2 regions of the Bradyrhizobium sp. 61 genome follow, and region 1 is predicted to be linked to the other one. Evidence: riboswitches for the same ligand, from Rfam matches in the RefSeq annotation. Region 1 holds a riboswitch; the other holds the start of a gene.
What was found. A riboswitch is a leader RNA that binds a small molecule or an ion and turns the genes downstream of it on or off. The one in region 1 is predicted to bind glycine.
Positions count from the first base shown of each region.

Region 2: it holds a riboswitch for glycine, as region 1 does, so the genes downstream of both, gcvT (glycine cleavage system aminomethyltransferase GcvT) here and IVB46_RS03225 (D-amino acid dehydrogenase) in region 1, are expected to answer to the same signal.

Region 1 is NZ_JADPIU010000008.1:95,117-110,762, forward strand. Features, by position in the region: gene IVB46_RS03205 (multidrug effflux MFS transporter) at 1-969, shown strand, start outside; gene IVB46_RS03210 (glycosyltransferase family 39 protein) at 1,173-2,768, opposite strand; gene IVB46_RS03215 (ABC transporter substrate-binding protein) at 2,982-4,592, opposite strand; gene IVB46_RS03220 (M20/M25/M40 family metallo-hydrolase) at 4,860-5,990, shown strand; glycine riboswitch at 6,085-6,188, shown strand; glycine riboswitch at 6,192-6,305, shown strand; gene IVB46_RS03225 (D-amino acid dehydrogenase) at 6,373-7,674, shown strand; gene IVB46_RS03230 (ABC transporter permease) at 7,856-8,797, shown strand; gene IVB46_RS03235 (ABC transporter permease) at 8,818-9,705, shown strand; gene IVB46_RS03240 (ABC transporter ATP-binding protein) at 9,720-11,369, shown strand; gene IVB46_RS03245 (M81 family metallopeptidase) at 11,583-13,088, shown strand; gene IVB46_RS03250 (M20 aminoacylase family protein) at 13,102-14,265, shown strand; gene IVB46_RS03255 (amidase) at 14,268-15,646, shown strand, end outside.
Region 2 is NZ_JADPIU010000028.1:936-16,581, forward strand. Features, by position in the region: gene IVB46_RS09695 (NADP-dependent isocitrate dehydrogenase) at 1-428, shown strand, start outside; gene IVB46_RS09700 (DUF3455 domain-containing protein) at 527-1,069, shown strand; gene IVB46_RS09705 (cyclic nucleotide-gated ion channel) at 1,074-2,300, opposite strand; gene alaS (alanine--tRNA ligase) at 2,307-4,985, opposite strand; glycine riboswitch at 5,219-5,307, shown strand; gene gcvT (glycine cleavage system aminomethyltransferase GcvT) at 5,453-6,601, shown strand; gene gcvH (glycine cleavage system protein GcvH) at 6,613-6,981, shown strand; gene gcvP (aminomethyl-transferring glycine dehydrogenase) at 7,162-10,029, shown strand; gene IVB46_RS09730 (hypothetical protein) at 10,183-11,178, opposite strand; gene recA (recombinase RecA) at 11,277-12,365, opposite strand; gene IVB46_RS09740 (hypothetical protein) at 13,120-13,287, shown strand; gene IVB46_RS09745 (glycosyltransferase family 2 protein) at 14,700-15,646, shown strand, end outside.

The DNA.
Region 1 (15,646 bases):
GCCGTCTATGCGGTGGCGAGCGTGCTGGCGGTCGCCGCGCCCTCGTTCGAGACGCTGCTGCTGGCGCGCGCGCTGCAAGGGCTCGGCACGTCGGCAACGCGCGTGATCGCCACCTCAATCGTGCGCGACTGTTATGTCGGCCGCCGGATGGCGAGCGTGATGTCGCTCGCCATGATGGTGTTCATCGCGGTGCCGGTGATTGCGCCCTCGTTCGGGCAGGCGGTGCTGCTGGTCACGCAATGGCGCGGCATCTTCGTCGTCCTGATGCTCTACGGGCTGCTCGCGCTCGCATGGAGCGTGCTGCGGCTGCCTGAAACCCTTCCCGAGTCCGAACGCAGGTCGCTGGCGCCCGCAGACGTACTCTCGGCGTTCCGGCAGACCGTGACCAACCGCCAGACCATCGGCTATGCGACGGCCGCCGGCAGCGTGATAGGCGCGCTCTTTGCCTATGTCTTCTCGGCGCAGCAGGTCTTTACCGGCGTCTATCATCTCGGCCACTATTTCCCGATTGCCTTCGCCGCGATCGCGGCCGGCACCGCGATCGCCGGTTTCCTCAATGCGAAGCTGGTCGGACGGCTCGGCATGCGCGTGATCTCGCACGGCGCGCTGACGCTCTACACCGCGGTTGCGGGCGTGATGCTGCTGACGGAAAGCCTCGGCATGCTGCCGCTCTCCTTGTTCATGGTGCTGTCCGCCCTGATGATGTTCTCGTTCGGCATGATGGTCGCGAACTTCACCGCACTGGCCATGGAGCCGCAGGGCCATATCGCCGGCACCGCCTCCTCGCTCTACGGCTCGATCACGACGCTGATCGGCATCGTCGTCGGCATGGCGATCGGGCAGAGTTTCGACGGCACGCTGCTGCCGTTCTCGGTCGGCTTCTTCCTGTCGACGCTGGCGGCGCTTGCGATCGTGCTGGTGGTGGAAAAGGGACGGCTGTTCAAGCCGCATCATCGTCCCTTCGCATGAGGAACTTCCCGGCCGCGTCGATGTTGTACTGCAGCAATTCGAAAGGCCGCCTCATGGAACCGGAACATCGCGAAGACAACACCACCCCGGATCGGGCGGAAACGGAGCGCCCGACGCCGGGCGCCGACCGAACTGCGTTCACTCCCCCCTTCGCGAGCGAAGGCCTCGAGCGAATCCGCGACAGCCACTGCTGAGCGCAAAGCCTAGTTCGTCGGGCGCCTGCTGGCGCTGAAGTCCTGCGCGGCGCTCTCGGGCGTCGCGCTGCTCGTTCGCGGCGGCACGATCAGCACGACCACGTCCCGCGTCAGGCCGGGCTTGCCCCATAGCGTCGCCTGCACGGTGAACTGGCGCCTGACGAAATGCTCGGCGCGCGCGGACACCGACTCCATCCACCTGCCGCAATAGTCCTGGCCGCTGAAACAGAGCGCGGCCCAACCGCGATCCAATGTCGTCTTTCGCGGCATGCCCCACGTGTACTGAAATTCGAACGGCCGCGCGTAATACGGATGGTCCGGACTGTAGAACGCGGTCGCAAAGGCCAGCGAATCGTCGCCACTGACGGCGCTGAGCGGCTCCCCGGTCAGCTCGTGCCATTCCCGGGTGAGCTCGTTGGCTACCTGCGCGTAGAAATACCGGCCCTCTTCGTAGCCGTGATTGTTGCGATAGACGGCGTGAATCGGGGCGGCGACGAAGACAGCGGCGAGCCCAACGATTGCGGTGATGACCGTGACATTGACGGTGTAGAATCTTTCGATCGGGTAGCGCGTGCCGCAAACGATCAGCACGACGAACAGGAACAGCCCTTGCAGCGCCCATAGCGACGGCAGATCGGTGCCCATCGCCAGCGACGTCAGGACCGGCAGTACGATCGTGCCGATCGCAACGTAAAAAAGAAGCCGCAGGCCGGAACTCATCGCGGCGAAGTCGGCCGCAAATTGTTTCAGCCGTGTGCCGGCGATGATCACCCAGAAGACGGCCGATACGCTGATGGCCGCCACGAGTCCGAGCAGGAAGTTCCGCACCTCGCCGAGCGAGCTCACGAAGTTGCCGTTGGCGTGCGCCATCGCGTAGGTGAAGGCCGACGCGCCCGTCGTCGCGAGCCAGTAGATATGCGGCGACAACACCGCGACCCCGACCACGACCGATATCCACGGCGAAGCGGACGCGAAATAGGCGCGGCGCGCGGGATGCGCCAGCGCGGCAAATGCAAAGCTCGCCACGAGGAAGACCGAATAATATTTGCCGACCATCGCCAGCGCCGTGGTGCATCCTACGGCGACCGCCCAGGCCGCGCTGCGGGTCTCGAACGCGCGCAGAAAACACCAGGTCGCGAGCGGCCAGAGCGCAAGCAGCACCGTATTGGCATTGAAGCGCTGGGCGTGGAATTGATAGGCCGGCGTCAGCATCAGGAGCAGCAGCACCAGGATGCGCTTGTGCCCGGTCACGAACTGCCGTGCGATCCGGTCGACGAAAAACAGGGCGAGCCCGGCATTGGCCATCGCCATCAATTGCAGCGACCAGTCACTGAGCGGGAAGACGGCGGTCCACACCGCCGTAACCCAGCCCATCAGCGGCGGATGCTTGTGGTAGCTCCACGCGAAACGGCGCCCGAGCGTCCAGGCCTCGAGGGTATCAGGGTGCAGGCCGCTGCCGGCATAGGCGACGGCCAGATAGATCGTCCAGAGCGCGACAAAGCACACAATGAGAAGCGGAACGGCCCAACCCGTCTCGACGCCGTCGAGCCAGCGCAGGAAAGGCCGCCGCCATCGCGCCGGCGCGCGATCGGACCGCTCGGCCATCGCCCGAAATGAAAAATCAATCGACACGGGACTCAAATGCAGGAAGGAAGTGATGTGCGAACTGCGCACATCTATTTCAAGTCAGAAACAAATAGCAATGATTGGACACTGGAAGAGTTAAAAGCTGACGCGAGGCTGACAAACGAAAACGGCGCCGCTGATGACAGCGACGCCGCGTAACGCTCGGGGAAGGCGCGCTGGCGCGCCCTCGCTTTACTCGGTCTTGTCGATGTTCCAGAACACCGGCGTCGCCGGGCCGTCGAGCACGCCGGTGAGCGACTTCCGCCACGCGCTCGGCGCCAGATACTGGCCGAGCGGCACGTAGATCACCTGGTCATAGGCTTCCTTCTGGATCTCGGTCGCGATCTTCTTCTGATCGTCGAGCGAGGCGGCGCGGACGAAATCGTCCTTGAGCTTCTCGATCTTGGCGTTTTCCGCCCAGCCGAACCAGCCCTTCTTGCCCTGGCCCCCGATCGACAGATTGGCGATCGGGTTGGACACGTCGGCGCTGACCCAGTTGGTGAAGAACATGTTCCAGCCGCCCTCCTTCGGAGGCTTCTGGCTGGCGCGCCGGCTGACCACCGTCTGCCAGTCGGTCGCTTGCGCGTCGACCTTGAAGCCGGCCTCGCGGAGCAACTGCACCGCGACCGTCGGCTGCGCCTTCAGCGTCACGACGTCGCCGGGCACCATGACCACGACGGGCGTACCGTCATAGCCGGACTCGGCGAGCGCCTTCTTGGCTTCCGCCATGCCGTTGCCCTTGACCAGCGATTCCGAGCCGACGTCGGTCGCGAACGGCGTATCGCAGATGAAGAACGCACCGCAGATCTTGTAGTATTTGGGATTGCCGACGAGCGCGTCGAGCACGTCCTTCTGGTTCATCGCCAGAAGTGCGGCACGGCGGATCTTCGGATTGTCGAAGGGCGGATAGAGGAAGTTCATGCGCCCAAGGGTCTGGTAGCCGAACTTGTTCAGCGTCTCGGTCTTGAGGTCGGCATTGCCTTCAAGCACGGGCAGCAGATCCCACGGCGGCACTTCCATGAAGTCGATGTCGCCCGATTGCAGCGCGTTCACTGCGGTCTGCGCATCCGGCATGGTGATCCATTCGACGCGATCAACCTTGACCACCTTGCCTCCGGCAGTCCAGCTCGACGCCTCCTTGCGCGGCACATAGTCGGTGTTCTTGACGTACACCGCCTTCACGCCGGGCTGGAATTCACCCTGCACGAACTTGAACGGACCCGAGCCGATCTGCTCGGGGATCTGCTTGTCCGGCGGCGTTTCGGCGAGACGCTTCGGCATCATGAAGGCGACGCGCGAGGACGGCTTGCCGATGGATTCGAGCACGAGGCCGTAGGGCTCCTTCAGCTTCAGCGTGATCGTCTTGGGGTCGGTCGCCTCGATGCTCGCAGTAAACTGCATCATCTGCTGGCCCATGCCGTCGACCGCGGCCCAGCGCTTCAGCGAAGCGGCGCAGTCTTCCGCCGTCACCGGCGTACCGTCGTGCCACTTCAGGCCGTCGCGCAGCGTGAAGGTGTAGGTGAGCTTGTCGTCGGAGATCTTCCAGTCCGCCATCTGCGGCTGGATCTTGAAATTCGAGTCCGTCGCGATCAGCGTGTCGTAGACCATGTAGCCATGGTCACGCGTGATGTAGGCGGTGGTGAAAATCGGATCGATGATGCGCAGATCCGAATGCATCACCGCGGTGATGGTCTTGCTGGCGGCGGCAAGTACCGGCGAGGCCATCGCCGTCGAAAGCGCAACGACCGATAGCGCAAGTGTGGAGGCGAACGCGCGACGCCCCCGGCGCATCAAGCTCAACATAAAAGTTTCTCCTGACGTGAAACTGTTCAAAGGCACGTTATTGGTTGAGCATTCGGTTCGTTCTTTAGGCGAACTAACCTCATGCGATGCCTTTGTCTTTCGAGACTTGCAGACAGTGTTGAGCGCGTCAATCCGGTTTCGCTGCAGCCCCAAGCGGCGCGCCCACGGGCTCCACAAAGATCGGTTTGGCTCTACAACGCTTTCCGCCAGTCCCGTCCGCGCCAATGCAATGCGCGTTCCATCTTTCGAATCTTGAGAGACATTAAGATGAATCCAGCCAATCTTCCCTTCGATTCCGAGGCGATGCTCGAGGGCCTGCGCACCTGGGTGGAATGCGAGAGCCCGACCTGGGACGCAGGTGCCGTCAACCGCATGCTCGATATCGCAGCGCGGGATATGGCGATCATGGGTGCGACGATCAAACGCATCGGCGGTCGACAGGGCTTCGGCGGCGTGATCCGCGCGCGCTTCCCGCATCCGAAACAGGGCGAGCCGGGCATCCTGATCGCCGGCCACATGGATACCGTCCACCCGCTCGGCACCATCGAGAAGCTGAAATGGCGGCGCGAGGGCAACAAGTGCTACGGCCCCGGCATCTACGACATGAAGGGCGGCAACTATCTCTCGCTGGAAGCGATCCGGCAGCTGGCACGCGCTTCCTTCACCACGCCGCTGCCGATCACCGTGCTGTTGACGCCCGACGAGGAAGTCGGCACGCCCTCGACGCGAGACATCATCGAGGCGGAGGCTGCGCGCAACAAATATGTGCTGGTGCCCGAACCGGGCCGCGCCGACAACGGTGTCACCACCGGACGTTACGCCATCGCGCGTTTCAATCTGGAGGCGACGGGCCGGCCGAGCCATGCCGGCGCGACATTGGCGGCCGGACGCTCGGCGATCCGCGAGATGGCGCGGCAGATCCTCGCCATCGACGCGATGACGACAGAGGACTGCACCTTCTCTGTCGGCGTCGTGCACGGCGGACAATGGGTCAATTGCGTTGCCACGACCGCCACCGGCGAGGCGCTGTCGATGGCCAAGCGCCAGGCCGATCTCGACCGCGGCGTCGAGCGGATGCTGGCGCTGTCGGGCACGTCCAATGATGTCACGTTCAAGGTGACGCGCGGCGTCACGCGCCCCGTATGGGAGCCCGATGCCGGCACCATGGCGCTTTACGAGAAGGCGCGCGGCATCGCCAAATCGCTCGGCACTGAGCTGCCGCATGCGAGCTCCGGCGGCGGCTCCGACGGCAACTTTACCGGCGCGATGGGCATCCCGACGCTCGACGGCCTCGGCGTGCGCGGCGGCAACGGCCACACGCTGGAAGAATTCATCGAGGTCGAGAGCCTAGTTGAACGCGGGCGCCTGATGGCCGGCTTGCTGGCGACGCTCGACTGACGACGCAGCCTTCGCACTGCACAATGCGTTGGCAGTCGCGGTTTAAATTTAGCCTTGTCTAAAAATGAGGCGCATCGTACTGCTCGATTGTCCACGCGACGATGCGGGAGAGATCGCAACGAGAGTTCAGGCTTTCGTTGCGGCGCCGACGGAGCAACCGCCCCGGAAACTCTCAGGCAAAAGGACCGTATCGTCAGGACGATCTGGAGAGAGGCGGCGCGATCTTAGGATCGTGACGTCCACCGAAGGGGATAGTCCGGAGCTGACCTCGCCGAGGTCCGCAACGGATCAAGCTCTCAGGTAACCGTGACAGATGGGGCGCCGCCAACGGCCTTTGGCCGGCGGTTAGCCGACTCTAACTCACGGGAGCCCCGAACCTGCCATGACCCATATCGCCATCATCGGCGCCGGCATCACCGGCGTAACGACCGCCTATGCCCTGCTCGAACGCGGATACAAGGTGACGGTGCTCGACAAGCACCGCTACGCCGCGATGGAGACCTCCTTCGCCAATGGCGGACAGCTCTCCGCCAGCAATGCCGAGGTGTGGAACAGCACCGCAACGATCCTGAAAGGCCTGCGCTGGATGTTCCGGCGCGATGCGCCGCTGCTGATGAACCCGCGGCCGAACTGGCACAAATATTCGTGGATGAGCGAGTTCGTCGCCAATATCGGCAACTATCGCGCCAACACGGTTCAGACCACGCGGCTCGCGATCGAAGCTCGCAAGCATCTGTTCGAGATCGCAGAGCGCGAAGGCATCGACTTCGATCTCGAACGTCGCGGCATCCTGCACATCTATCACGACAAGAAGGGTTTTGAATCCGGCCTGCAGGTCAATGCGCTATTGAAGGAAGGCGGGCTCGATCGCCGCCCGGTGACGCCGGAGGAGATCCGCGCCATCGAGCCGACGCTGCGCAAGGACTATTTTGGCGGTTTCTACACGCCGTCGGATGCGACCGGCGATATCCACAAGTTCACGCGCGGACTTGCGGAAGCCTGCAAGCGGCGCGGCGCGACCTTTATCCACGAAGCCAACATCGATTCCATTGCCCAAGCAGGTGGCGGCTTTGTCATCGGCTGGGCTGATCTTTCGGCCAGTGATGCTGTCGCATCCGCGCGCGGCATGCTGAAGGCTGATGGCGTCGTGGTCTGCGCCGGTGTGGCCAGCCGCCACTTCGCCGCCCTCCTCGACGAGCGCGTCAACGTCTATCCGGTGAAGGGCTATTCGATCACCGTTCAGCTCGACACTGCCGCAAGCCGCAATGCGACGCCGACCGTGAGCCTGCTCGACGAAGCCGCCAAGATCGTCACCAGCCGGCTCGGCGCCGATCGTTTCCGCGTCGCAGGCACCGCCGAATTCAACGACTTCAACCGCGACATCCGCGCCGACCGCGTGCAGCCGCTGGTCGACTGGGTGCGCAGCAACTTCCCCGGCGTCGAAACGTCCAAGGTCGTGCCCTGGGCCGGGCTGCGGCCGATGATGCCGAACATGATGCCCGTGGTGCGCGCAGGACGGATGCCGGGCGTGTTCTTCAACACCGGCCACGGCCATCTCGGCTGGACCTTGTCGGCGGCGACCGCGCAGATGATTGCCGGGACCATCGACGGCTGGCGCGGGCTCAACGCACCGCCGACCGCACCCTCACTCAGGGTTGAGCGCGAGTTCCGCCATGCATCCTGAGTGGCCGATATCGGAGGCTCGGCGGCCTCTTGCGACCGCCCTGCCCTTGGCACACAATTTGCTCCGAAAGGTCGGCTTCTCCGGCCGGCTTTCCAGCCCGAGTGACAGGCGTGCATGATAGACAGAACCGATTCCACGGGGGCCTCCCGGCCCCACAAGTTCCGCAGCCGGAGATAGGTGCATGCTAGGTTATCTCATTCGCCGCGTTCTGGCCGCGGTGCCCGTGATGGGCGTCGTCGCGCTGTTCGTCTTCCTGCTGCTGCGGCTGACGCCGGGCGATCCCGCCGCAATTCTCGCCGGCGACAACGCGACGCCGGAGCGGCTGGAACGCATCCGCGACTCGCTCGGCCTCAACGAGCCGCTGATCGTGCAATTCATCACCTGGGTGAACAAGCTGCTGCACGGCGATCTCGGGACGTCGCTGATCTCCAACCTGCCAGTCATGAAGATGATCAGCCAGCGCGTTGAGCCGTCGATCTCGATCGCGCTCTCGACAATCATTCTCGCCGTGATCGTCGCCGTGCCCCTGGGCGTCATCGCGGCGTGGAAGCACGGCACCTGGATCGACCGTTTCGTGATGGGCCTCTCCGTGCTCGGCTTCTCCGTGCCGGTGTTCGTGGTCGGCTATCTCCTGATCGAGGTCTTCGCGATCGACCTTCGCTGGGTGCCGGTGCAGGGCTTCCGCAGCATCTTCAACGGCTTTGGACCGTTCTTCGAGCGCATCATCCTGCCGACCTGCGCGCTCTCCTTCATCTACATCGCGCTGATCGCGCGCATGACGCGCGCGGCGATGCTCGACGTGCTCGGTGAGGACTACGTCCGCACCGCCCGCGCCAAGGGCATCAACGAGGTCGCCGTGATGATGCGCCATGCGCTGCGCAACGCCGCGGTGCCCGTCATCACCGTGATCGGCACCGGCTTTGCGCTGCTGATCTCCGGCGTCGTCGTCACCGAGAGCGTGTTCAACATCCCCGGCATCGGCCGCCTCACGGTGGACGCGGTGTTGGCGCGCGACTACCCAGTCATCCAGGCGATGATCCTGCTGACGTCGCTGATCTATGTCGTCGTCAATCTCCTGATCGACGTCGCCTACACGCTGCTCGATCCCCGGATCCGGTACTAGGGCTAAGGATAGCAACAAAAATGTCCGTCGATAGCCTTCCCCAGTCGTCCATTCCGATCACGTCGCCATTGCGGCCGCGTTTCGGGTTCCTCACCTCGACGCCGATCATCGCGGCGGCCACGATCTTGCTCGCGCTGATCGTGCTGGTCTCGATCCTGGCGCCGCTGATCGCGCCGCACGATCCGGTCCAGCTTGCACCCTCGCAGCGGCTGAAGCCGGCCTCGGCGCAGTTCCTGCTCGGCACCGACGCCTATGGCCGTGACCTCTTGTCGCGCGTCATCTATGGCGGCCGCATCTCGCTCCTGATCGGCATCGGCTCGGCGATCCTGTCGATCGTCATCGGCCTTGCGATCGGCCTGGTCTCCGGCTTCTTCAAGCTGGTCGATGCCGTCCTGATGCGCGTCATGGACGGCCTCATGGCGATGCCGAGCATCCTGCTCGCGATCGCCGTGGTGTCGCTGTCCGGCGCCAGCATCTGGACCGTGCTGGTCGCAATCACCATCCCCGAAATACCGCGCGTGGCACGCCTGGTGCGCTCGGTCGTGCTGTCCGCGCGCGAGGAGCCTTACGTCGAGGCTGCGATCTCGGTCGGCTCCAGCCTGCCGAAGATCATGTGGCGCCATCTGATGCCGAACACGATCGCACCGCTGATCGTCCAGGGCACCTATGTCTGCGCCTCCGCGATCCTGACCGAGGCCATCCTCTCCTTCCTCGGCGCCGGCATCTCGCCGGAGACGCCGACCTGGGGCAACATCATGGCCGAGGGCCGCCAGTATTTTCAGCTCAAGCCGACGCTGATCTTCTGGCCGGGCCTGCTGCTCTCGATCGCCATCCTCAGCATCAATCTGATCGGCGACGCCGCCCGCGACGCCCTCGATCCCCGCATGAAGCAGCGGGAGGGCAAGTGATGACGGATCAAGTGATGACCAACCCAGTTCTCGACATCAACAACCTCGTCGTCTCCATCGGCAAGAAGCCGAAGGGCGCCAACATCATCGACGGCATCTCGATCCAGGTGCACAAGGGCGAGACACTGTGTCTCGTCGGCGAAAGCGGCTCGGGCAAGTCGGTGACCTCGCTCACCACGATGGGCCTGCTGCCGAAGGGCACGCTGGTTCCGACCGGCGGCAGCGTCAAGCTGGTCGGCGAAGAGATTCTCACCGCGACCGATCGCCGACTGCGCCAGCTCCGCGCGACGCAGATGGCGATGATCTTCCAGGAGCCGATGACCGCGCTCAATCCGGTGGTGCCGGTCGGCCGCCAGATCGACGAGGTCCTGCGCGCCCACACCGATCTTGACGCCAAGGCGCGGAAGAAGCGCATTCTCGACATGATGGAGCAGGTCCGCCTGCCCCAGGTCGAGCGCATCTTCGCCTCCTATCCGCATCGCCTGTCCGGCGGCCAGCGCCAGCGCATCATGATCGCGATGGCGCTGGTGCTGGAACCGAAGCTCCTGATCGCCGACGAGCCGACCACCGCGCTCGACGTCACCACGCAGAAGCAGATCCTGACGCTGATCCGCGACCTCCAGCGCGATCACGGCACGGCCGTCCTGTTCATCACCCACGACATGGGCGTGGTTGCCGAGATCGCCGACCGCGTCGCTGTGATGCGGCAGGGCCGGCTGGTCGAGACCGGTCCGCTCGAGACCGTGCTGCGCAACCCGACCATGGAGTACACCCGCAATCTGCTTTCCGCGGTGCCGAGCCTGGTGCCGCGCGCGGCACGGCCCGAGACCAAGGAGCCGGTGGTGCTGGAGGCCAACGAGCTCGGCAAGGTCTATAAGGAACGCGCCTTCTTCGGCAAAGGCCGCGAAGTCGTCGCCGCCGACAAGGTCACGCTGACGCTGCGCAAGGGCCGCACGCTCGGCATCGTCGGCGAGAGCGGCTCGGGCAAGTCGACGGTGGCACGGTGCATCGTGCGCCTGATCGATCCGACCTCCGGCGGCGTGCGCCTTGCCGGCCGCGAGATCGCCGACATCTCGCGCCGCCTGCTCCAGCCGCACCGGCAGAAGATCCAGATCGTGTTCCAGGATCCCTATCGCTCGCTCAACCCGCGCATTACCGTCGGCGAGAGCATCGCGGAAGGCCCGATCAATTACGGCACCTCGCATGCCGATGCGATGAAGCGAGCGCGCGAACTGCTCGAGCTCGTCGGCCTGCCCGCGGACGCAGTGACGCGCTATCCGCACCAGTTCTCCGGCGGCCAGCGCCAGCGCATCGCCATTGCGCGTGCGCTCGCGCTCGACCCCGACGTGCTGGTCGCGGACGAAGCGGTCTCGGCGCTCGACGTCTCGGTGCAGGCGCAGGTGCTGGAACTGCTCGACGAGATCCAGAACCGGCTCGGCATCGCCATCCTGTTCATCACCCACGATCTGCGCGTCGCAGCCCAGATCTGCGACGAGGTCGTGGTGATGCAGCACGGCCGTGTCGTGGAACAGGGCCTGGCCGCCGAGGTGCTGACGCATCCGAAGGAAGCCTACACCAGGGCGCTGCTGGAGGCCGCACCGGGCCGCGGCTGGGATTTTGCGAACTTCAGGCCGGTGTCGGAAGGCGTCGCGGCGACGGCTTAGGTTTGTCCACTCGTCATTGCGAGCGGAGCGAAGCAATCCAGAGTCCCTCTGCGGAGACGGTCTGGATTGCTTCGCTTCACTCGCAATGACGGGTAGCGACCATCATCATTCGAAAATGACTTAAAGCCATGCGCGGCGGCATGGGCTCCTCGCTTGCCCCCGCCTCGAAGCCAAGGCTAACGTCGCGCACTTTCAAACGCTGGACCAGAATTAATGACACGTATCGCCGTCGGCGGCTTCCTGCACGAGACCAACACGTTCGCCCCGACGAAGGCGACTTTCGCGGACTTCCAGCATGGCGGCGGCTGGCCGGCCATGACGGAAGGCGCCGACGTATTGAAGGTGATGCGCCGCATCAATGTCGGCCTCGCCGGCTTCGTCGACAGCGCCGAAGCGAATGGCTGGAAACTCATTCCGACGATCGCCTGCGGCGCAAGTCCATCGGCACATGTCACCAGGGACGCCTTCGAACGTATCGTGAAGGTGATGGTCGACGGTATCGCCGCCGCCGGCCCGCTCGATGCGGTCTATCTCGATCTGCATGGCGCGATGGTGACCGAGCATCTCGACGACGGCGAAGGCGAGATTTTGGCGCGCGTGCGCCGCGTCATCGGCAAGGACGTTCCGCTGGTTGCCAGCCTCGACCTGCACGCCAACGTCACGCCCGAGATGATGGAACACGCGGATGCGCTGATCGCCTACCGCACCTATCCGCATGTCGACATGGCCGAGACCGGCCGCGCCTCCGCAAGGCACCTCGCCCTGCTGCTGCAGACCAGGCAGCGCTTTGCAAAGTCGTTTCGCCAATTGCCGTTCCTGATCGCGATCAGCTGGCAATGCACCAATGACTTCCCCACCAAGGGCATCTACGAGAAACTTGCCGCGCTGGAGAGCGACGCCGTTCCGACGCTGTCCTTCGCGCCCGGCTTCCCCGCCGCCGACTTCCGCGACTGCGGCCCGAGCGTGTTCGCCTATGGCAAGACGCAGGCCGATGCGGACCGCGCGGCCGATGCGATCGTCAAACTGATCGAAAGCCACGAGAACGATTTCGACGGCAAGATCTGGTCGCCCGACGACGGCGTGCGCCATGCGATGGAACTCGCCAAGAGCGCGAGCAAGCCGATCATCATCGCCGACACCCAGGACAATCCGGGCGCCGGCGGCGATTCCGACACCACCGGCATGCTGCGCGCACTGGTGCGCAACAAGGCGAGCGCCGCGACCGGCGCGATCTACGATCCGGTCTCGGCCAAGGCCGCGCATGCGGCCGGCGTCGGCGCCACAGTGACGCTGTCGCTCGGCGGCAAATCCGGCATTCCCGGCGACGAGCCCTATCGCGAGACCTTCATCGTCGAAAAGCTCTCCGACGGCCGCTTCGTCGCGCCCGGCCCCTACTACGGTGGCCGCGAGATGGAGATGGGTCCCTCCGCGTGCCTGCGCATCGGGGACGTCCGCGTCGTCGTCTCCTCGCACAAGGCGCAGCTCGCCGATCAGGCGATGTACCGCTATGTCGGCATCGAGCCGACTGCGCAGAAGATTCTGGTCAACAAGAGCTCGGTGCACTTCCGCGCCGATTTCGAGCCGATCGCGGAAAAGCTGATGATCTGCGCCGCGCCCGGCGCGATGCCGGCCGACACTGCCACCCTGCCCTGGACGCGCCTGCGGCCGGGCATCCGCATCAAGCCGAACGGCCCCGTTTTCACGCCCCCATCACGCTAACCGGACAGGACACATGCCCACGATCGACCGCATCGACGGCTATGCCGACGAACTCACTGCTATCAGGCGCGACCTCCACGCCCATCCCGAGATCGGCTTCGAGGAAGTGCGCACCTCCGGCATCGTCGCCGACAAGCTGAAGAGCTGGGGCATCGAGGTGCACCGCGGTCTCGGCGGCACCGGCGTGATCGGCGTGATCAAGGGCAAGGGTTCGGGCAGTAAGCGCATCGGGCTTCGTGCCGACATGGACGCCCTGCCGATGGAAGAGAACACCAATCTGAAATGGAGTTCGAAAATCCCCGGCCGCTTCCACGGCTGTGGCCACGACGGCCACACCACAATGCTGCTCGGCACCGCGCGCTACCTCGCCGAGACCAAAAATTTCGACGGCACCGTGCACCTGATCTTCCAGCCGGCCGAGGAAGGCCTTGGTGGCGCTCGCGCGATGATCAAGGACGGCCTGTTCGAGAAGTTTCCCTGCGACGAGCTTTACGGCCTGCACAACGCGCCCGACCTCAACCTCGGCGAGATCGCGATCCTGCCCGGCCCCGCGATGGCCAGCGCCGACTTCTTCGACCTGCGCATCACCGGCTACGGCGCGCATGGCGCGATGCCAGAGCGCTCCAAGGACGCGGTGATCATCGCGACCACGCTGGCGCAGGCGATCCAGACCATCGTCAGCCGCAACGTCGAGCCGCTGCAGGCCGCCGTCATCTCGATCACGCAGATTCACGCCGGTTCCGCCTACAACGTCATCCCTGGCGAGGCCCATCTCTGTGGCACCATCCGCACCTTCTCGGATGAAGTCCGCGCCCTGATCGCCGAACGCATCCGTACGATCTGCGCCGGCATCGCGAGCGCCTATCAGTGCGTGATCGAAGCCGACATCCGCGACACCTTCGGCGTGCTGGTTAACCAGGTCGAGCAGTCCAAGGTGGTCGAGGAGGTCGCGCGCACCGTCGTCAACCCCGCCAACGTGATCACCCGCGCCCAGCCGAAGATGGGCAGCGAGGATTTCGCCGACATGCTGCAAACCATTCCCGGCGCCTATTTCTGGATCGGCCACGACGGCTCGGTGCCCGTGCACAATCCCGGCTTCGTGCTCGACGACAAGATCCTGCCGATCGGCGCCAGCATGTTCGCCCGGATCATCGAAACGCGCATGCCGGTAGGTTAGCAATGCACAAGGAGAGCGTCGAAGAGGCCGTCACCTCGCTGCACGATCTCTCCGCGGTCGATCTGATCGCGGGCTATCGCGCCAAGCAGTTCTCGCCGAGCGAGGTGCTGGAGGACGTGCTTGCGCACGTCGCTGCGTGGGAACCGCATCTCAAGGCGCTCTACGCGTTCGACCCCGACAGCGCGCGCGAGGCCGCGAAGGCCTCGACCGCGCGCTGGAGCGGGGGCGAACCTTCCGGCGCGCTCGACGGCGTGCCTGTGACGGTGAAGGACAACATCGCGACCAAGGGCGTGCCCGTGCCGCTCGGCGCTGCGAGCGTGAAGCTCGTGCCGGCCGAGAAGGACGCCCCGCCCGCTGCGCGACTGCGCGAGGCCGGTGCGATCATCTTCGCGAAGACCACCATGCCCGATTACGGCATGCTGTCCTCGGGACTTTCCAGCTTCCATGCGCTGGCGCGCAATCCCTGGGACCTCTCCAAGAATCCCGGCGGCTCCAGCGCGGGCGCAGGCGCCGCGGCTGCGGCCGGCTATGGCCCCTTGCATCTCGGCACCGATATCGGCGGCTCGGTCCGCCTGCCTGCGGGCTGGTGCGGTCTGGTCGGCCTGAAACCCAGCTTCGGCCGCGTGCCGATCGACCCGACCTATGTCGGCCGTGTCGCCGGTCCAATGACCCGCACGGTCGACGATTGCGCGCTGATGATGAGCGTGATTGCAAAGCCCGACCGGCGCGACGGCATGAGCCTGCCCGCCGAGCCTCTCAACTGGAAGGGACTGGAGAAATCCCCGCGCAAACTGCGCATCGGCCTGATGCTCGATGCCGGCGTCGGCCTGCCGGCAGAAAGGCCGGTCCGCGATGTCGCGGTGAAAGCCGCAAAGGCGTTCGAATCCGCAGGTAGCGTCGTCACCGAGGTCGACGGCATTTTGACCCGCGAGATGCTCGACGGCCTCGACAACTTTTGGCGCGCACGGATGTGGGACGATCTGGCCAAGCTGACGCCGTCCGAACAGGCAAAGGTGCTGCCCTACATCTTCAAATGGGGCGCATCCGGCGCAAAGCTCTCGGGTGTGGATGTCATCCGCGGATTCAACCAGACCATGGCGATCCGCGCGGCCGCTTCAAAACTGTTCTGCGAGCTCGACTATGTGATCTCGCCGACCGCGCCGAACGTGAATTATGCGGCGGAATGGGCCTCGCCCACCAACGATCCGATGCGGCCGTTCGAGCACATCTGCTATACCGTGCCGTGGAATATGTCGGAGAACCCCGCGGTTTCCATCAACGGCGGCTTCGACGCCAACGGCTTTCCGATCGGCGTGCAGATCGTCGGCCGTCGCTTCGACGATATCGGCGTGCTCGGCATGGCCAAGGCGTTTGAAGGCCT
Region 2 (15,646 bases), on a different contig from region 1:
GCTATGTCTGGGCCTGTAAGAACTACGACGGCGACGTGCAGTCCGATACGGTCGCGCAGGGCTACGGCTCGCTCGGCCTGATGACCTCGGTGCTGCTCACCCCCGACGGCAAGACCGTGGAAGCCGAAGCCGCCCACGGCACGGTGACCCGCCACTACCGCGAGCACCAGAAGGGCAAGGAGACCTCGACCAACTCGATCGCGTCGATTTTCGCCTGGACCCGCGGCCTGTCGCATCGCGCCAAGCTCGACAACAATGCCGAGCTCGCCAAGTTCGCGAGCACCCTGGAGAAGGTCTGCGTCGACACCGTCGAGGAAGGCTACATGACCAAGGACCTCGCGCTCCTGGTCGGCGCCGACCAGCGCTGGCTCTCGACCACCGGCTTCCTCGACAAGGTCGCGGAGAACCTCACGAAAGCGTTGGCGTAAGCCCGCGCATTATTTTCGTCTGATCGGGGTTAGACATCATTACGGGCCGCGCTTGGGCGCGGCCCATTCATTTTGACACCGTTGCGCGGAGGCTACCCATGTCCATCGTCAAGTTCGCTGTCCCCTGCCTGATGCTGCTGGCTGCCCTGGCCGGGCCGGCCGCCGCCGAGCCCGAACCGGCTGAGGCCCCCCGCGGGCAACTGAAACTCAGCCTGCCGGAGGCCATTCGCGCGCCCGGCGAGACCGTCGTGCTCAGCGTCCATGCCGAAGGCGCGCAGGTCTATGACTGCAAGGCAGCCGCCGACGGCAAGCTTGCCTGGGCCTTCCGCGAGCCGGTGGCGACGCTGCTCGCCGAGGGCAAGACCGTCGGCCGCCACTATGCCGGCCCGAACTGGGAACTCGCCGACGGCAGCGCCGTGGCCGGCAAGGCCATCGGCAACGCGCCGGGCGCAACCGCCGCCGATATCCCCTGGCTCAAGCTGGAGGTCGCCTCCCGCCGCGGCAGCGGCATCCTGACGCCGGTCACCACCGTCCAGCGCATCAACACCCACGGCGGCAAGCTCGACGGCGCATGCGACAAGGCCGGCGAATTCAAAAGCGCGCCCTACTCGGCCGACTACATTTTCCTGAAGAAGGGCTGACCGCCTAGCGGTCGGTGTCGTCGCGCTCCGCCTGCGCCAATTCTGCCGCCGCAAGATCGCCGGTCTCCTCGAGCCGTGCCTTCGCGGTCTGGTGGACGTGGGCGGCGAGCGTCGGCATGCGCTCGATCAGCGCGTGAAAATCCTGGGCGTCGAGCACCAACAGCCGCGTCTTGCGTGTCGCGGTCACCGTGCCGCTGCGCTTTGTCTTATGCAGCAGCGCGATCTCGCCGAAGAAGGTGCCGTCGGTGAGCCGCACCTGCTGGCTCGGCAGCGCGATCTCGACCTCGCCCGCAGTGATGAAATACATCGAGGAAGCGGCGTCCCCTCGCCGCACCAGAACCTCGCCCTGCTCGATGGTGCGGGCCCGGAGCAGCCGCATGATGTCGGCGATCTCCGCGGCCGAAAGATGCGAGAACAGCGGCACCCGCGCCAGCATGCCCCAGGTCACCACGAAATCGCGCCGCCTCACCTCCTCGGCGAAGGCGGTCGAGATGATCGCGACCGGCAGCGCGATCATGGCAAAGCCTGAGATGATCGCGAACACCGAGATGAATTTACCGAGCGGCGTCACCGGCACGACGTCGCCATAGCCGACGGTGCCGAGCGTCACGATTGCCCACCACATCGCGTCCGGAATGGTGCCGAGCTTGCTGGGCTGCACATCACGCTCGATGGCGTAGAGCAGCGAGGCGAAGGTCAGTACCACACCGATCAGGATGACGATGCAGCCGATCAGCGCTCGCCGCTCGGCATGGATGGCCGCGAGCAGCGAGCGCATCGCCGGCGAATAACGGATCAGCTTGAAGAACGGCAGCACGCCGAGCCCAGCCAGCGTCGCGTGCCGGCCGGTGGCCAGCACGATCGCGGCCGGCAGGAACGCCATGAGGTCGATGATGCCGAGCGCGGAGAAGGCATAAGAGAGCCGGTCGGACAGCGCGGAGCCGTTGCGCTGGGTGTGCCCCGCAACGGTCCACAGCCGCGCCAGATATTCGAGCGCGAACACGATGACGGCGAGGACGGCGACCGCGCTGAACAGCATGTCGAACCGCGCGTCGAGCTCCGGCACCGAGGCGAGGATCATCGCGACCACGTCGAGCACGATGACGCTGATGATCACCTGGATGAAGCGCGACCCGATCGAGTAGGCGAGCGGATCGTGCTCCAGCAATTCGTACAGGCGATCCCTTAGGTTGGGATCGGCCGAGCCACGTCCTCGCGGAACGAGGCGCATGGCCGTTTACGCGCCTGCCATCGCTTTTTCGATCGCCGCGAGCGCCTCGGGCGCCTTGGCGCCATCGGGACCGCCAGCCTGCGCCATGTCGGGCCGGCCGCCGCCGCCCTTGCCGCCGAGCGCCTCGGAGGCGACGCGCACCAGGTTCACGGCATTGAAGCGCGCGGTGAGATCGGCGGTGACGCCGACCACGATCCCGGCCTTGCCGTCTTCGGTGACGCCGACGATGGCGACCACGCCGGAGCCGATCTGCTTCTTGCCGTCGTCCGCAAGGCTCTTGAGATCCTTCATCTCGATGCCCTCGACCGCGCGCGCCATCAGCTTGACGTCGCCGATTTCGCGCACGCCTGCGGCTGCGCCGTTCCCGACGGATGTACCGCCGCCCATCGCGAGCTTCTTGCGGGCGTCAGAGAGCTCGCGCTCGAGCTTCTTGCGCTCCTCCATCAGCGCTGTGATGCGCGCCGGAACGTCGTCGATCGAGGTGCGCAGCTCGTTGGCCGCGGTCTTCGCCAGCGCCATGGTCTCGTTGGCGTGCCTGCGCGCATAGTTGCCGGTCAGCGCCTCGATGCGGCGCACGCCGGAGGCCACCGCGCTCTCGCCGGTCAGCGTGATCAGGCCGATGTCGCCGGTGCGCTTCACATGGGTGCCGCCGCAGAGCTCGACCGACCAGCCGAGCGCGTTGGCACCGCGCTCCCGCGCGGTCCTGCCCATCGAGACGACACGGACCTCGTCGCCGTATTTCTCGCCGAACAGGGCGCGCGCGCCGGCCTCGCGCGCTTCATCGACTCCCATCACGCGTGTCGTGACTTCGTCGTTCTCCAGCACCACGTCGTTGGCGATGTCCTCGACGCGGGCGAGCTCTTCCGCCGTGATCGGCTTCGGATGCACGAAGTCGAAGCGCAGGCGGTCGGGCGCGACCATCGAGCCGCGCTGGGCGATGTGGTCGCCGAGCACCTGGCGCAGCGCCTCGTGGATGAGATGCGTCGCCGAATGATGCGCGCGGATCGAGGAACGCCTGCCGTGATCGACCTCGAGCTGCAGCGCGGTGCCGAGCTTCAGCTCGCCGCTTTCCACCGTGCCGACGTGAACGAAGAGATCGCCGAGCTTCTTCTGCGTGTCGGTAACGCGGAACTTGATGCCGCCCTCGCCGCTGAGCACGCCGGTGTCGCCGACCTGGCCGCCGGATTCCGCGTAGAACGGCGTCTGGTTGAGCACGATCGCGCCGGTCTCGCCGGCCTTGAGGCTCGCGGTTTCCTGTCCGTCCTTCACCAGCGTGGAGACCACGCCTTCGGCGCTCTCGGTCTCATAGCCCAGGAATTCGGTGGCCCCGAGCTTCTCGCGCAGCGGGAACCAGATCGCTTCGGAAGCCGCCTCGCCCGAACCCTTCCAGGACTCGCGCGCCTTGGCCTTCTGGCGCTCCATCGCGTCGGTGAAGGAGGCCTGGTCGACGCCGATGCCGCGCGACTTCAGCGCGTCCTGCGTCAGATCCAGCGGGAAGCCGTAGGTGTCGTACAGCGTGAAGGCGACGTCGCCGTCGAACATGTCGCCTTTCTTCAGAGACGCGCTCTTCTCGTCGAGGATGGCAAGGCCGCGCACCAGCGTCTTGCGGAAGCGGGTCTCTTCCAGCCGCAGCGTTTCCTCGATCAGGTTCTCCGCGCGCATCAGGTCGGGATAGGCCTGGCCCATCTCGCGCACCAGCGCCCAGACCAGCCGATGCATCAGCGGCTCTTTGGCACCCAGCAGCTGCGCATGGCGCATCGCGCGGCGCATGATCCGGCGCAGCACGTAGCCGCGGCCCTCGTTCGAGGGCAGCACGCCGTCGGAGACGAGGAACGCCGAGGAGCGCAGATGGTCGGCGATGACGCGGAACGAGGCGACCGTCTGCTCGTTCGGCCCGCTGCCAAGCGCGGACGCGGTCGCGTCGATCAGATGGCGGAACAGGTCGGTCTCGAACACGCTGTCGACGCCCTGCATGATGCAGGCCATGCGCTCCAGCCCCATGCCGGTGTCGATCGAGGGACGCGGCAGATCCACGCGCTCCTCCTTCGTCACCTGCTCGTACTGCATGAACACGAGATTCCAGAATTCCAGGAATCGGTCGCCGTCCTCTTCCGGCGAGCCCGGAGGTCCGCCCCAGATGTGATCGCCGCGGTCGATGAAGATCTCCGAGCACGGGCCGCACGGCCCGGTGTCGCCCATCGCCCAGAAATTGTCCGAGGTCGGGATGCGGATGATGCGGTCGTCGGAGAAGCCCGCGATCTTCTTCCACAGGCCGGCCGCCTCGTCGTCGGTGTGGTAGACGGTGACGAGCAGCTTGTCTTTCTTGAGCCCGAACTCCCGCGTGATCAGGGTCCAGGCCAGCTCGATCGCGCGCTCCTTGAAATAGTCGCCGAACGAGAAATTGCCGAGCATCTCAAAGAAGGTGAGATGGCGCGCGGTGTAGCCGACATTGTCGAGGTCGTTGTGCTTGCCGCCGGCGCGCACGCATTTCTGCGACGTGGTGGCGCGCTGATAGGGCCGCTTCTCGACGCCGGTGAAGACGTTCTTGAACTGCACCATGCCGGCATTGGTGAACATCAACGTCGGATCGTTGCGCGGCACCAATGGCGAGGAGGACACGATCTCGTGGCCGTTCTCGGCAAAGAAGTTCAGAAAGGTCGACCTGATCTCGTTGACGCCGCTCATGTTCATCCAATCGGGTGTGCTTGGACCCGCGATACGCCATCCAAACCGGGCATTTGGGCTGATATCTGCGGGTCAAAGCGCTTTTAGACAAGGCCAGCTGCGCTGTCCAGAAACTGTGCAAGGAGATCAGTGAGTTGCCGCAGGCGCGCAATCCCGTTTGCAATCCCGTTGAAAGCCGCCAGGTGCGCGTTGACAGGCTTGGCCGGCCTGTGGTCTGTACCCATCTGTATCGTACGGCCACGTCGGGAGAGACCGGCTTTGGTGCCGGCGCCGAAGGAGCAACCGCCCCGGAAACTCTCAGGCAAAAGGACCGCGTGGCTTTGACGACATCTGGAAAGAGGCGCCGACGGGCATAAGACCCGGACTGCGTCCGCCGACGGGATAATACTCTCAGGCACAGCGACAGATGGGGCTTCGACTGGTTGCTACCGGGGAATCGTCCCCGGGGAACCGCCGAGGGCCCCGTGATGCTTGCGCGCGACGACCAAGATTCCCTCAAACGTACGCCCCTTCACGGGCTTCATGTCTCCCTCGGCGGCAAGATGGTGCCGTTCGCGGGCTATGACATGCCCGTGCAGTACCCCGCGGGGGTCCTGAAAGAGCACCTCCATACCCGCTCCTCCGCGGGCCTGTTCGACGTCTCCCACATGGGCCAGCTCGCGCTTCGGCCGAAGTTGGGCAAGGTCGAGGACGCCGCCCGCGCGCTGGAGCGGCTGGTGCCGCAGGATATCGTGGCGATTGCCCCGGGACGGCAGCGCTATGCCCAGTTCACCAATCCGGACGGCGGCATTCTCGACGATCTGATGGTCGCCAATTTCGGCGATCACCTGTTCCTGGTCGTCAACGCCGCCTGCAAGGAAGCGGACGAGGCGCATCTGCGCGCGCATCTCTCGGACGACTGCATCATCGATTCGCTTCAAGACCGCGCCCTGATCGCGCTGCAGGGCCCGAAGGCAGAAGCCGCGCTGGCGAAATTGTGTGCAGAGGCCCCCTCCATGAAGTTCATGGACGCCGGCCCGCACAAGGTTGCCGGTCTCGATTGCTTCGTCTCGCGCTCCGGCTACACCGGCGAGGACGGGTTCGAGATTTCGGTCCCCGCGGCCGATGCCGAGCGCCTCGCCAAAACGCTGCTGGACAATCCCGATGTGATGCCGATCGGCTTAGGGGCCCGCGACAGCCTGCGGCTGGAAGGCGGGCTCTGCCTCTACGGCCACGACATCGACACCGCCACCACGCCGGTCGAGGCCGCGCTGGAATGGTCGGTGCAGAAGAGCCGCCGCAGCGGCGGCGCCCGCGCCGGCGGTTTTCCCGGCGCCGACAATATCCTCGCCCATTTTGACAACGGCGCGAGCCGCCGCCGGGTCGGCCTGCGCACGGATGGCCGCGCGCCGGTGCGCGAGGGCGCGCTGCTGTTTGCGGATGAAGCGGGCGGCGAGCCGATCGGAAAGGTCACCTCGGGCGGTTTCGGCCCGAGCCTGAACGCGCCGGTCGCGATGGGCTACGTGCCCACGGCATCGAGCGCGCTCGATACAAAACTCTTCGCCGAAGTGCGCGGCCAGCGGCTGCCGCTCACCGTCGCCGCCATGCCTTTCGTGAAAAACACCTACAAACGCTGAGGACTGAGAAAATGACCACGACGCTGTACACCTCCGACCACGAATGGCTGGCCATCGACGGCGACGTCGCCACCGTCGGCATCACCGACTATGCGCAGTCCCAGCTCGGCGACGTCGTGTTCGTCGAGCTGCCCAAAGCCGGCCGTGCCCTGAAGAAGGCGGAAGCCGCCGCCGTCGTGGAATCGGTGAAGGCCGCCTCCGACGTCTACGCGCCTGTTACGGGCGAAGTGCTCGAGACCAACGACGCGCTCGCCGCCGAGCCGGCGCTGGTGAACTCGGACGCGCAAGGCAAGGCGTGGTTCTTCAAGATCAAAATTGCCGACAAGAGCGAGCTAGGCGGCCTCATGGATGAGGCCGCCTACAAGGCACATACGGCGTGAGATGAAGCGAACTCTGACCTCATATTCGGTGTCATCACCCGCCTTGTGCGCACTGCGCACTGGGGCGGGTGATCCAGTACGCCGCGGCTTCTCGGCTCAAGCCGTGACGCCTGCGTTTACTGGATGCCCCGCCTTCGCGGGGCATGACGGCGACAGCGAAATCTAAAGCGAGGACCCATGATGACCGCGCACCGCAAATCCAATGGCGACACCGCCGCCACCTTCGTTCGCCGCCACATCGGCCCGTCGGCGCGCGACGTCACCGCAATGCTGGAGGCCGTCGGCGCCAAGAGCGTCGACGCGCTGATGGCGGAGACGCTGCCGGCCTCGATCCGGCAGGCCGCCCCGCTCGATCTCGGCAAGCCCTTGAGCGAGACCGAGGCGATCGCGCATATGGCCGAGCTCGCGCGAGAGAACCAGGTCTTCACCTCGCTGATCGGCCAGGGCTATTCCGGCACGATCCTGCCTGCGGTGATCCAGCGCAACATTCTGGAGAGCCCGGCCTGGTACACCGCCTACACGCCCTACCAGCCCGAGATCAGCCAGGGCCGGCTGGAAGCGCTGCTCAACTTCCAGACCATGATCTGCGACCTCACCGGGCTCGACGTCGCCAACGCCTCGCTGCTCGACGAGGCGACCGCCGCGGCCGAAGCCATGGCGCTCGCCGAGCGCCACTCGCGGGTCGAAGCAAAAGCCTTCTTCGTCGACAAGGACGTGCATCCGCAGACGCTGGCGGTGATGCGCACCCGCGCCGAGCCGCTGGGCTGGACCCTGATCGTCGGCGATCCCCTCGCCGATCTCGACAAGGCCGACGTGCTCGGCGCACTGCTGCAATATCCGGGCTCCTCGGGCGCCGTGCGCGACCTCAGGCCCGCGATCGCGACGTTGAAGGCCAAGGGCGCGCTCGCGATCGTTGCCGCCGATCTCTTGGCCCTGACGCTGCTCGCCTCGCCCGGCGAGCTTGGCGCCGACATCGCGATCGGCTCGGCGCAGCGCTTTGGCGTGCCGATGGGTTATGGCGGCCCGCACGCGGCCTATATGGCGGTGCGCGATGCGCTGAAGCGCTCGCTGCCCGGCCGCATCGTCGGCCTCTCCGTGGACTCGCGCGGGATGCCGGCCTATCGCCTCGCGCTGCAGACCCGCGAGCAGCACATCCGCCGCGAGAAGGCGACCTCCAACATCTGCACCGCGCAGGTGCTGCTCGCCGTGATCGCCTCGATGTACGCGGTCTATCACGGCCCCGAGGGGCTTGCGCAGATCGCGCGCAACGTGCATCGCCGCGCCGCCGTGCTCGCCGCCGGCCTGCGCAAGCTCGGCTTCGCGCCGCAGTCGGATAGCTTCTTCGACACGCTCAGCGTGGACGCCGGTGCCAAGCGCGCCGAGATTGTCGCGCGCGCGGCCGCCGAGAAGGTCAACCTCGGCGTTGGCGAAACCGCGCTCCGCATCGCGCTCGACGAGACCACGACGCCGGCGACCGTCGAGGCGGTCTGGCGCGCGTTCGGCGGCACGCTTGTTTACGCCGAGATCGACGCGACCACGCGCGAAGCGCTGCCGGAGGCGCTGAAGCGCGGGACCGCCTTCCTCACCCATCCCGTGTTCCACGCGCATCGCTCGGAAACCGAGATGCTGCGCTACATGCGCAAGCTCAGCGACCGCGATCTCGCGCTCGACCGCGCGATGATTCCGCTCGGCTCCTGCACCATGAAGCTGAACGCGACCACCGAGATGATGCCGCTGACCTGGCCGGAGTTCGGCAGCCTGCACCCGTTCGCCCCGCGCGAGCAGGCCAAGGGTTACCACGCACTGTTCGCGCGGCTTGAAAAATGGCTGTGCGATATCACCGGCTATGACGCGATCTCGCTGCAGCCGAATTCGGGCGCGCAAGGAGAGTATGCCGGGCTGCTCGCGATCCGCGGCTATCATGCCGCGCGCGGCGAGACGCACCGAAAAATCTGCCTGATCCCCTCCTCCGCCCACGGCACCAATCCGGCTTCGGCCGCGATGGTCGGCATGGACGTGGTGGTGGTCGCCTGCGAGAAGAACGGCGACGTCGACGTCAATGATCTCCGCGCCAAGGCAGAGAAGCACTCGAAGGATCTCGCCGCGGTGATGATCACCTATCCCTCGACGCATGGCGTGTTCGAGGAGCACATCCGCGAGATCTGCGACATCGTCCACGGCCATGGCGGCCAGGTGTATCTGGACGGCGCCAACCTCAATGCGCAGGTCGGCCTGTCGCGGCCCGGCGATTACGGCGCCGACGTCAGCCATCTCAACCTGCACAAGACCTTCTGCATCCCGCATGGCGGCGGCGGCCCCGGCATGGGCCCGATCGGCGTCAAGGCGCATCTCGCGCCGTTCCTGCCTGGTCACCCGGCGACGCAAGCCGAAGCACCGGTCGGCCCGGTCTCGGCCGCACCGTTCGGCTCGGCGTCGATCCTGACCATCTCCTACATCTACATTCTGATGATGGGCGGCGACGGCCTGAAGCGCGCCACCGAGATCGCGATCCTCAACGCCAACTACATTGCCGCGCGCCTCGATGCGCACTTCCCGGTGCTCTACAAGAACGCGAAGGGCCGCGTCGCGCACGAGTGCATCGTCGATCCGCGCGCGTTGAAGACGACGTCAGGCGTCACCGTGGACGACATCGCAAAACGCCTGATCGATTACGGCTTCCATGCGCCGACCATGAGCTTCCCGGTGCCGGGTACGCTGATGATCGAGCCGACCGAGTCGGAATCCAAGGCGGAGCTGGACCGTTTCTGCGACGCCATGATCGCGATCCGGAAGGAGATCGCCGAGGTCGAGGCCGGCCGCTTCAAGATCGAGGCTTCGCCGCTGCGTCACGCCCCGCATACCGTGCACGACATCGCCGATGACAATTGGAATCGCGCCTACACCCGCGCCGAAGGCTGCTTCCCCGACGGCGTCTCGCGCACCGACAAATACTGGTGCCCGGTCGGTCGCGTCGACAACGTCTATGGCGACCGCAACCTGGTGTGCTCGTGCCCGCCGGTGAGCGATTACGCGGAAGCGGCGGAGTAAGGGATTCGTAGCTTCGTAGCGTGGGCAAAGCGACTTGTCCGCCGTAGCTCGAAGAGCGAAGGCGGAAGCGTGCCCACCACCTTTGTGCGCGTTGGAATATGGTGGGCACGGCGCTTGCGCGCCTTTGCCCACCCTACGGCCCCGAACGCACATCTAGGGTGCAACCAGCGAATTGTTCTGTCGGTCCCAACGCCACAGCCGTTCGTTGGTCAGAAGCGTTCCGCCCCACCAGCGTCTGATCGGGGTTTGACGGCGGAAATCCTCCCGGCCTTCAAGGACCGCTTCCCCAAATTCGGTGAGCGATGGCCGGCTTCGGCGAAAGGCGGCGTTGCGGCCTCGCGCATCGTGCGGGGCCAGCGTCGCGAGTTTCGGATCGAGACCCGTGATCACCGGCATTGGGCCGGACCCAAGCCCTTCGAGCAGCGGGCCCAATTCCCATTGATCGAACACGCGCGTTTGCAGCGGACCGTCCGGTTGAAACAGCTCCTTGGTACGGTTGTGCCCCCGCGCAATCAGGTCGAGAAGCCGCGCTTCCGTCGTACCTAGTCCGGTGATTGGTGATGGCAGTTCTGCCAGCAATTGTTCCATCGCAGGCTTCAGGAAGGGCAGCCTGGGGAAATCCCTGCCGAGCAATCCGAAACAGAGCTCCGGCGTTGGCGCCCGGTAGGCTTCCCAGGCCATGTTGGCGATCTCGAAGTCGCAGTCCGCGACTTCCAATTCCCGCACCATACGATCGCGAAGCTCTGTGCCGTCCGCTCCGCGCAGATCGAAATTGACACGTCGCAATCTCAGACGATCGGTGATCGATGGATGGGACCGCAAATAATCGAGGATCCAGATCAGTTGCAACTGACTATTGGGCTTAGGGTCGAACCACAGCTCGATGAGATCGACGCCATAGGTCTCGCAAAACCAAATCAGGCCTGTCTCCTTGTGGGCGAGACCGGTCTGAGGCAACCGGCCAACAAGATCGGACCAACGCACCTCCGGATCGCCTCTGACATAGCCTCCCGTCAGGTATTGCTCGAGGTGATGCGAGGTAGGCAGTGGCCCCGAAACGAAGCGAAAGATGAACGGGACGACCATGTCGGCGCGATCCGCATGGGCAAGACCGACGCCGGACGAACTGGTCAGGATCACACGCTTCATTGCCGACGCGCCCCACAAAACGAAACGGGCACTGACGACGTCGGCAACTCAACGTCCTCAGCGCCCGCTCCTCGCGAAAGTTCTTCGCTGTTCGAGGCTTACTCTTCCGCCGGCTCCTCGCCGTCGGCGTCGCGCTCGGGGGTGCCGGCGAGAATCTGCTCGGCAATCAGGCCGGAGTTCTGGCGGATCGAGGTTTCGATCTTGGCGGTGATGTCCGGGTTGGCCTTCAAAAACGCTTTCGAGTTCTCGCGACCCTGGCCGAGGCGCTGGCTGTCATAGGAGAACCAGGCGCCGGACTTTTCGACGATGCCGGCCTTGACGCCGAGATCGAGGATCTCGCCCATCTTGGAGACGCCTTCGCCGTACATGATGTCGAATTCGACCTGCTTGAACGGCGGCGCCAGCTTGTTCTTCACCACCTTGACGCGCGTGGTGTTGCCGACCACTTCGTCGCGCTCCTTGATCGCGCCGATGCGGCGGATGTCGAGGCGGACGGAGGCATAGAATTTCAGCGCGTTGCCGCCGGTCGTGGTTTCCGGCGAGCCGTACATCACACCGATCTTCATGCGGATCTGGTTGATGAAGATCACCATGGTGTTGGATTTGTTGATGGAGGCCGTCAGCTTGCGCAGCGCCTGGCTCATCAGACGGGCCTGGAGACCCGGCAGCGCATCGCCCATCTCGCCTTCGAGCTCGGCCTTCGGCACCAGAGCCGCGACCGAATCGACCACCAGCACGTCCACCGCACCCGAGCGCACCAGCGTGTCGCAGATTTCCAGCGCCTGTTCGCCCGTGTCCGGCTGCGAAATCAGGAGCTCGTCGATGTTGACGCCCAGCTTGCGCGCATAGACCGGGTCGAGCGCGTGCTCGGCGTCGATGAAGGCGCAGATTCCGCCCTTCTTCTGCGCTTCCGCCACCGTGTGCAGCGCCAGCGTGGTCTTGCCCGAGGATTCCGGCCCGTAGATTTCCACGACGCGCCCCTTCGGCAGACCACCGATCCCGAGCGCAATGTCGAGCCCGAGGGAACCCGAGGACACCGCCTCGACATCCATCGACCGGTCGTTCTTGCCGAGCTTCATCACCGAGCCCTTGCCGAACTGGCGCTCGATCTGGGAGAGCGCGGCGGCCAGAGCTTTACTCTTGTCCATGGAAGATCCTTCGACGATACGCAGGGCAGTGTTGGACATTGGGTCGTGCTCCTTATGGCGAGGATTCGCTAGAGGGACAAACGATTGGCGGGGCGGGCCGGCGATAAAAGTAATGTACCCTATTTGTTCCAAGTTCGCAATATGTTCTTTCGCGGATTTTGGCGCTGGCCTGTTTCTGGCGACATTGGCCTAGCTTGAAATGACACGTGGCCTGTTTTGTTCTTGGCAACCGTACGGTGTATTAACGGACGGAACACGCCGTCATATATTACCGAAATTTCCCGGTTTTGGCATAATCCGCATAGACGCTCGTTCCGGTTGAGCGCAAGGTTCCCTCTCAATCGCGAGGGAAACCTATGACCGACAGACTTATTCAGGCAGGCATTGTCACCGTCGGCACCGTAAACGCTGGCCTAATCGTCTGGCTGATCCTGATGATTTGAGGCCGCCGCAGTTGGCGGCCTCTTTCATTCGAAAACGCCTTTCTTATCGCGCCCTGTAACCTCTTCGACCAGACGCGAGACATCGGCATTTCGTTTTGCCTTACGTAAGAACAGCGCAAGATAATCCGACAAGTCTTGGTAACTGTCAGGTGACAGATTTTGGCGCTGGCCTGTTTCTGGCGACATTGGCCTGGTTTGAAATGACACGTGGCCTGTTTTGTTCTGGGCCAACCATGCGGTGTATCCGCGAGCGGAACGTCGCCGTCACAAATCCGCAATCCCCAGCGAATCTTTTGCGGTGTCTGGCCTGTCTGAGGATGGCGCCGCCAGTCGTTGAGGGAGTCTGGGTGATGACGGAAAACACGCAGCAGCAGGCGGACAGGCGCAATCGGCTATTGGAAGCCGCTACGCAGGAAATGATCAAATTCGAACAGAAGGAAAATGAGTTCCGCAGGCGAGATCGCGAGGAGCGCGCGGCGGAGCTTCGTCTGCCTCTGGATAAGATCAACGTCCACTGAGCGGCGCCGACAGTTTCACACGACTGTCATGGCACGTTCCTAGCATTGTCATGCGACGGGGGTCCGGCGCGCGGCTCTCCGTCCAACCTCGGCCTAGACCACCAGATGGGCGGAGAGCTCGCCGACCTCCCGAACCATCGCGGCACGCCCGACCCACAACGTCCTTTCATCCGGATATTCTGATGATCAGAAGATCGCGGCCGTTGCAGGCGGTGGCCCGATCCCCTCTCCCCTCTGAGGTGTCCCGCCGCGTGACATAAAACCTTGGCACAGGTTGTGCACACTCATCATCACCGGGGTTTTGCATCCACCTCTCCGGGGCTGGAAAGCCGCCGCCCGCGCGACATTTAAGCGGGCGGCGTTTTTATTAATGTCGCAGTCCGACAGTCCCGCTGTCCTAATTGGGACGGCACCCGGATTTGGTACTGGCCTGTTCCCGCCGGGGCTGAGCGCGCCCCCCTACGCAAAGCGCGCACAGCCGAGACCGGCTCGCACATGAGCGAGTGGCTGACATCGCCGGGGCTTCAACCGCCAAAGCCAGCCTAGAAGCAGACGACGCCTGAGCTATCGCGTTGCCGGCATAGATCCGGATGCGTCCCGGCGTGGTCATTCGCGTTGGCGGCACCAACGCTTGAGGATGAAGGTTTTCCCAATTCTGCGGGAGTCCCGATGAACCTTGGCACGGGACGTGCCGACATAACGATATCGGGATTTTGCAGTTTCCCTCCCGGGGCTGGTAAGCCGCCGTCCGCGCTTCATTTAAGCGGACGGCGTTCTTGCTTCTGAAGCCCAACAAGCAACCTGTCCTGACTTGATGTTCCGAGTGTCCTGATTGGGACAGCACCCGGGTTTGGGCGTCGGCTGTTTCCGACCTCACTGTCCGATTTTGAAACGAGCTGTGGCCGGATTTGAAGTCGTTCAATTGTCGCGAGGTGAGACAGCACGTCGCGGCAGGACGCAGTCACCCTCCACCTGTCACCGAGCGGCCCTTGGCAATCTACCGGTGATTGAAAACGCCATCACGCTCGCGCCTCGCTTCCCTCTTGGAAAGAAGCAACGCGGCAGAGCTTCGCGAAATCCTTCAGGCGCTCCGCAAGAAACTGAACCAACGCCGCCTCGATTGGCCGCCCCCGTCTTGATCCGGCACCGCGTTGGCGCGGCTGCTGCGGCGACAGAAACCGAGGGGAACCAGAACACTCTTTCACCAAGGCGGACAAGCGGCCGCTTCGAAACGTCGCGGCCTGCGGGAACAAAGTTCATGCGAATGGACGATGACCGCATCGAGATCGTCTCGCTAGCATTCACGCGCCTCGTTCGCTCGGTTCGATTCAAGATGTTCTGCGAACAGGCTCAAACCGAAGAAGGGTCTGCCACTTCCAGCCACGACCGCTTCGATCAACGAGGTACGATGAATGGATCAATTGTACGCCGAGCGGTTCGATAGCTCCCAGAGTTCGGAACACCGCCCATTCATTTCGGTGGCAATACCCACCTTCCGCCGACCGGAGATGGTGCGCCGTGCAATTGAAAGCGTGCTGCAGCAGGAGCACGCCGACTGGGAAATGGTGATCAGCGACGACGAAGGTCCGGAAGGCGCGACTTGGAGCATCCTGTCCGAGCACGCGCGGAGCGACCCGCGCATTCGCGTTATCGAGAACCACCGCGGCCGGGGCCAGGTTGAGAATACCAACAACGCGATGCTCGCATGTCGCGGCGACTGGATCAAAGTGCTGCACGACGACGACTGGCTCACGCCAGGATCGCTTGCGACTTTTGCGGAATTGGCGAGGACGTACCCCGCCGCTGCGTTCATGACCTCCACATCTCATCTCGTTCAGGACAGCGGCATAAGGTACCGGCGAGGACGCCAGGTTTATCTGTATTCGGGCCAGCAGTGCCTGGCGGATCTCTATCTGGCGGGCAAGACCCGATTGCTTGGGATTGTCCCGTCGACCCTGCTGATCAACGGCAAGGTCATCCGGGCCGGTTGCCTGATGCGAAACTACAAGTCGATCAGTTGGGGCGTGGACCAACTGTTCTTTCTCGATCTCGCCTGCCAGGGCGACATGGTGGCGATCGACGACGGTCTTGTGTTCTACGACACGACCAACCACGCGAGCATCACGGCATTGGGATCGTTCCCTCAGATCGACCAGGAGACCATCGAACTCAAGCACCTCGCCTGGAGCCTTCTGGAGGATAAGCGCGGACTTCCCGATCCTGAAACGATGGTGCGTGCATTGCGGGTTGCCCGGCTGCGCACACGGATCCGTCAGCAGCCCCTGAGCGCAACGATCCGCGATGCGCTTCAAATCTTGCGCCCCTCGGTTTTGAAGGCGGCCAACCTGGCGATCCGAGC